2 regions of the Paenibacillus sp. FSL R5-0636 genome follow, and region 1 is predicted to be linked to the other one. Evidence: predicted binding sites of a transcription regulator. Region 1 holds the regulator's gene; the other holds the start of a gene.
What was found. The regulator NrdR, encoded in region 1, represses ribonucleotide reductase genes. The targets are predictions, from matches to a motif close to AACACNATATATNGTGTT.
Positions count from the first base shown of each region.

Region 2: nrdI (class Ib ribonucleoside-diphosphate reductase assembly flavoprotein NrdI) is a predicted target of NrdR. The motif match lies at 1,338-1,355, and genes of this name have one in related genera.

Region 1 covers NZ_CP150232.1:2,183,524-2,186,936, reverse strand. The annotation lists gene MKX34_RS09485 (SDR family NAD(P)-dependent oxidoreductase) at 1-82, opposite strand, end outside; gene MKX34_RS09480 (MarR family transcriptional regulator) at 251-709, shown strand; tRNA gene MKX34_RS09475 (tRNA-Lys) at 1,001-1,073, opposite strand; tRNA gene MKX34_RS09470 (tRNA-Ala) at 1,084-1,159, opposite strand; gene nrdR (transcriptional regulator NrdR) at 1,411-1,887, opposite strand; gene MKX34_RS09460 (alpha/beta-type small acid-soluble spore protein) at 2,051-2,269, shown strand; gene MKX34_RS09455 (lytic transglycosylase domain-containing protein) at 2,354-2,917, opposite strand; gene coaE (dephospho-CoA kinase) at 2,914-3,413, opposite strand, start outside.
Region 2 covers NZ_CP150232.1:1,546,500-1,549,912, reverse strand. The annotation lists gene MKX34_RS06825 (helix-turn-helix domain-containing protein) at 1-1,038, shown strand, start outside; gene nrdI (class Ib ribonucleoside-diphosphate reductase assembly flavoprotein NrdI) at 1,443-1,802, shown strand; gene nrdE (class 1b ribonucleoside-diphosphate reductase subunit alpha) at 1,789-3,413, shown strand, end outside.

The DNA.
Region 1 (3,413 bases):
CACCTCGCTTAGCCATTTCAAGTGCAACGAGTTGTCCCAAACCGCTTGTAGCTCCAGTAATTACAATAATCGGCTTTGTCATCTTCAACATTCTCCTTTATATAAGGAATTCATAAGGGCCAATTTCATTTTGACAGCGTATTGTCCAAAACATATAATTGATATATATCAACTATATGACGATGATTGATATATGTCAACTACATAGATGTTTGATGACTTTAAAATACAAGGTTAGGTGGTTAAAACAATGAATACTGAACGTAAAGACACGTCGAGAGGACAATTAGAACTGAAGCTAGGTGGACAAATTAGTGCCCTTATTAGCGCTTCGCATGCCCTAAATGTCAGAACTGCTGCCGCTTTCGATTCATCTGTACAACCTGCTGCTTTCCATATAGTTCGTTGGCTGTACTCCTATGGTCCAACAAGTGCCTCTGTATTGGCAGAATCTACGGCTATGGATCGTAGTTCAGTCAGCCGTCTCATCAAGCAACTCGAGAATTTGGGTTATATCAAAAGGGAAGACTCCCCTAACGATCGTCGAGCTATACTTCTTACTCTCACTGATCTTGGACGGCAAAAAACCTTTGACGCGTTACAGGATAAGGAGTTCATATTTTATGAGCGCATAGCCCAATGGGATAATCAACAGCTTGAGACATTTATCGAAATGCTTCAGGAGTTTAATGGATTTAATGATAATTAATAAATGGGAACAAAAAAAGAAACAGCATCTTGCTGTTTCTTTAGATATGGATTGTCTTTAATTAGAGCCAACAATTGTCACTGATATTCATCTTCGGCATGTTCATTATTGCATTGCTCAACTACCTCAAAAAGAAATAGACCGCCCTCTCGCAAAGGAATGCGGTCTATTTCCTGACTAAACTTCCGAAGCCGCTTTTATCTACCCAAACTATACCACGATCAAAACCAAATAAAAAGTCACTCACTCCCCAAACAACAAAAAAACGGCATTTCTGCCGTTTCTTTAAGATGGACTCTCAGGGGCTCGAACCCTGGACAAATAGATTAAGAGTCTACTGCTCTACCAACTGAGCTAAGAGTCCATATGATGTTTGGTGGAGCCAAGGGGGATCGAACCCCTGACCTCATCGCTGCCAGCGATGCGCTCTCCCAGCTGAGCTATGGCCCCAAACTGAAATTTCAGATGTATGTAACCACACATTTTTTAATTTTAGTTTGGTCGTAATTGAGTTGTTCCGATAAACTCAAGCGTCGTAGGCGACTTCTATATAATATAAAAAATCGCCCTCTATGTCAACACTTTTTTTAAAATTCATTTTTCCACTCAAATTCCCCGCTGAGAACTTAGAGGAAACAAACCAGTAGAAGCACTCCTAGCAGACCCTAGGACTGGCTGTAACGCCCTAACTGGGCAAAACCCTATAATCCCTCTAATTCTCCCGTACTCTTGGACAGCAGCCCCTTGAGTTCCTTCATGAACATGTTAATATCCTTGAACTGGCGATATACGGACGCAAAACGAACGTAAGCCACTTCATCTACTGGGTAGAGCTGCTCCATTACGAATTCACCAATCTGTTGGCTTTCCACTTCAGCCACGGCGATGCCGCGCAAAGATTTCTCAACCTCGGACACGATCTTTTCTAGACGTTCCACAGAAACCGGCCGTTTCTCACAAGCACGGATGAGACCGCGGAGTATTTTATCACGACTGAATTCCTCACGGCTGCCGTCTTTTTTAATTACAATCAGTGGCGTCTCTTCAATCATTTCAAAAGTAGTGAAACGTTTGCTGCAACGCTCACATTCACGCCTACGACGGATTGACTTATTTTCATTCGCTGGTCGCGAGTCCAGCACTTTAGTATTTGTGTGATCACAGTAAGGGCATTTCATAAGCTTCATCACTTCCTAATACATAATGGTTTGGTCCCGGAACGTTATAAATCCGGCTTTTGAACGGCTTTTTTATTATTTCCAGAAATCACCGTTTTTTTCTTGTAATGATAATGGCAAGTCCGGCACATAATACAGTTACCAACAGAGGAGGTGAACAGCAATGAGCCAAAGCAACAACTCCAATAACCTTGTAGCTCCAAATTCCCGCGGTGCCTTGGAACAACTTAAATACGAAGTTGCCCAAGAACTAGGAATCACGCTTTCCCCAGATGGTTACCAAGGCAATAAAACTTCTTATGAAAATGGTTCGATCGGTGGTTACATCACTAAACGTCTTGTAACCCTGGCAGAACAACAACTGGCAGGTCAATACAAATAACCTGACCAACATAAGCTTTTTGAAGAAGTATTAAACGACCTACAAGTCGTTTAATACTTCTTTTTATACATAACGCGGCAGAAATTAAAATTCTTTGTAAATGTCCGTGTACTGATCATAGTAATAATTAACGCGCTGTACATAATGCCTGGTTTCACCAATGGGAATATCTTTAATGGTTGCATCTGTCCCATCCCAGATCCCTTCGTCCAACCAGCGTTGAACTTTTCCCGGCCCAGCATTATAAGCTGCGATAATTGCTGTACGTTTGCCTTCGAACTGACGGGATAAAGTTGAAAGATACCATGTACCCAGTTCAATATTAGCCGAAGGCTCATGCTTGAGTTCTTCCATAGATACGTTTGGAAGCTTGGCCTTTTCCAGCGCCCACTTCGCGGTATCCGGCATAAGCTGCATCAGCCCTAGTGCGCCTTTTTTGGATTCTCGTCCAGTTTTAAAGTTCGTTTCTACACGAATAATCGCGGTTACAAGAAACGGGTCTATCTCATAAGTGATGCTGTGCTTGCGAATCTCGTCTTTAAAATGGATGGGATAAAACCACGACATCCAGTTTGTACTCAGAAACAATATTGCCGTAAAACCAACAAATAGCAGAAGCAGTACTCTTTTTTTACGTAACCATTTCATGATAAACCCAGCCTGTCCCAAAAAACAGCAACCTGTTGCTCAGTGTACGCAAGATCGCCACTGTTGTCGATGATGTAGTCCGCTTTATTACGTTTCTGTTCAATATCCATCTGTGCATTCAATCGCGCTTCTGCTTCTTCTAAAGAGAGCCTATTACGTTCCATTAATCGAGCAATTTGCATTTCACGGGGAACGTAGACTACTACAATCTCATGGAACAGGGTCTCAAGCCCTGATTCAAAAAGAAGCGGAATATCCACAATAATAAGCCGCTTCGGCTCTTCCTGCTCCATGCTGTACATACGGTCTTTGATCTCCTGCCGGATGGCAGGATGCGTCAAATTGTTCAAGGTTTGCAGGGCCACCGGATCTTGAAAGACGATTTCACCTAATTTGGCCCTATTCAGTGTTCCATCCGGAAAAAGGATCTCTTTTCCGAATTGCTTAGCAGCAGCAGCCAACACTTCATGCCCGGGAAGCATAACTTCTCTGGCGA
Region 2 (3,413 bases), 640 kb from region 1:
TGCTCAAGTACCGTCCAAATGGCCAAAGATACGCTTACTTCCATAAGACCTTGTTATGTGACCAGTCTGGACTTGCGCAATTTTGCTGTAACCCTGCCCGTCAACGGGACGGATTCACGGCAATGGATGCCTGAGATTGAAATGCTATTGACCCATATTGCCTCCATACTCCATAACTACTTCAATGTAAGGATCATCGGCGCGATCGGCTTTGCGGTCGAGGATCCTTATTTGCTGCGGGAAAGCTACCTCGCTGCGCGAAAAGCGCTTCCTGCTGCGGTTAAAGCACAGTCGTTTGTGTTTTTTGCCGAAGGAGAGTCGCTGGAGCAGGATCATCTGTTGTTTGATTTCTCCGAATTGCGTACAGAGATCCGCCGTGCTTTTGAAGAAATGGATACCCAAGCTTTATACGCCATTATCTCCAAAATGATCGAAATCTTCGACGGCCGGGCCGACCTGCTGGTTCCCGCCACTGATGCCGCCTGCAACATTCTGTATATGGCCACTTCACTACTTGCAGACGGTGAGAATATTGTGGAGCAAATTTTCGAAAATGAACCGGAGGGCTACCGGGCTATCTACCAGATGCATACGATTGAAGAGATCGCCGGCTGGCTGATCCAGTTCCGGGACGGTTGCTCGGACATCCTCTCTACCCGCAGACAAAGCTACAAGGAGCAGCTCGTCAAAAATGTCCAAGAGTATATTAAACGAAATCTCGGAACTAAGCTCTCACTCAATCAAGTGGCAGATGTCTTCAATTTCAGTCCCAACTATCTGAGCCACCTTTTCTCCAAGGTTGCCAAGGTCAACTATGTGGAATATATCACGGAGATCAAAATCACGACAGCCAAAGAAATGATGGCACGCGGGGAAGGTCGCATCTACGAAATCTCACAGAAGCTGGGATATGAGAGTGCCTTCTATTTCAGCAAGGTCTTCAAAAAGGTAACCGGAATTTCCCCCAGAGAATACATGCAGCAACTTAAAGCAGATTCACCGCCTGACCGAAGCCTCGGAGTAAACAACCGTTCTTGAGATCAAGAGATTATTAAGAATAACCCCACTTCGCAAAAATAAAGCCAATAAATCTGCAAGGAGCAGGCTCTGTTCCTTGCAGATTTATTGGCTTGCCATCACCCTCAGCAGCATCCCTAAGTATCACCCTTACTCCTGCAAATTTTTTTATTTTTATTTTTAAACTAGCAAAATACTAATACTCCGGTCTTTCTGCCCTAAAAGCCTGCCAAAAAACCGCTTACGAGACACTTTCCCAGCTATTAAGACGGCTGTTCCCATATTGACTTTTCAACATATAGTAATTAAAATAAACAACGCACACTAAATATAGTATAGATACAATTTTTCAGTATTTAAAGCTTATCCATTCAGTTTTCATACTATTTTCAATAGTTTTTAATATTTACAGGGGGACAGACACCATGCTAGTCGCGTATGATTCAAAAACAGGAAATGTCAGACGCTTCATCAGCAAACTTAAGTTGCCGGCTGTGCAGATTGAGGAGCATATGACGATTGACGAGCCCTATGTGCTTATTACATATACCACCGGCTTTGGACAGATTCCAGAAAAGGTGTCTACTTTCTTGAAGAACAATAATGCCAATCTGAAAGGCATAGCCGCCAGCGGCAATAAGAACTGGGGCGAGCTGTTCGCGCACAGCGCGGACTTGATTGCAGATCGGTATAACGTGCCCGTTATCGGTAAATTTGAGTTATCGGGTACATTTGGCGATGTAGAACGGATTAAACAGGAGGTGAGCCGGGTTGCGGCATATTGAATTAAACAACATGTTGATGAAGAGAGACGAAAGTGGCTTCTTTCAGTTAGACAAAGATCTTGAGGCAGTAGCCGAATTTATGCGGGATGTAGAGCGCCGGAGTCTGGTTTTTGCGAATACAAAAGCCAAGGTTGATTATATGATTGAACAGGATTTCTACGAGAATTTTTACGAACAGTACAGCACGGCGGAGATTGAAGAAGTCTACCAGATTACCCACGCCTACAACTTCAGTTTTCCATCTTATATGGCAGCTTCGAAGTTCTACACGGATTACGCTGTAAAAACCAATGACCGCAAACAATATCTGGAGCATTACCCGGACCGTGTGGCGGCAGTCGCCCTTCACCTGGGACGCGGCAACGCCGATACTGCCGGGGTACTTGCCCGTTCGATGATGGAACAGCGCCTACAACCTGCGACCCCAACCTTCTTAAATGCCGGTAAGAGCCGGCGTGGTGAGCTCGTCTCCTGCTTCCTAATCGAAATGGACGACTCGCTCAATTCCATCAACTATGTGCTGAATACCTGCATGCAGTTGTCGAAGATCGGTGGCGGTGTGGCCGTCAACCTATCCAAGCTACGCTCCCGTGGTGAAACTATCAAGGGTGTTGAGGATGCTGCGAAGGGAATTATACCTGTACTCAAGCTGATGGAAGACGGCTTCTCCTATGCAGATCAGATGGGTCAGCGTAAAGGATCAGGAGCAGCCTATTACAACATTTTTGGCTGGGACGTTCTGGAATTCCTCGACAGCAAGAAGATCAACGCCGACGAAAAAACAAGACTCAAAACCCTGTCCATCGGCCTGATTATTCCAAACCGCTTTTATAAGCTGGCGAAGGACAATGAAGCGCTGCATGTATTTGCTCCTTACAGTGTGTACAAAGCCTACGGAACGCATCTCGACGATATGGATCTGGATGACATGTATGATAAGCTGCTGGCCGATCCACGTGTCAAAAAGAAGAAAGCTATGAGCGCACGGGATATGCTGACCAAAATTGCCATGATCCAGCTGGAATCTGGCTATCCATATATCATGAACAAGAGCAATGCCAATGCGGCCCATGCCCTGAAAAACGTCGGACAGATCAAAATGTCCAACCTTTGTACTGAAATCTTCCAGCTGCAGGAGACCTCAGAGATTGCCGACTACGGACAGGAGAGTACAATCCGCCGCGATGTAAGCTGCAATCTGGCTTCCTTGAACATTGTTAACGTGATGGAACATGGCAAAATCCGTGAATCCGTACATGAGGGCATGATCGCCCTGACCGCTGTTAGCGATATGACCAGTATTTCCAATGCCCCAGGCGTAGCCAAAGCAAACAAGGAAATGCACTCTGTCGGTCTTGGCGTCATGAATCTGCACGGCTATCTGGCTAAGAACAACATTGCTTATGAAAGCGAGCAGGCCCGCGATTTTGCCCGGACCTTCTTTATGACCATGAATTTCCACTCGCTGGAGAAAAGCATGGAAATCGCTGCCGCGACGGGCCGATCTTTCCATGGATTTGAGGCTTCTGATTATGCTACGGGAGCTTATTTTGAGCGTTACCTGACTACCGATTACCGTCCGGTTACCCCAAGGGTACAAGAGTTATTCGG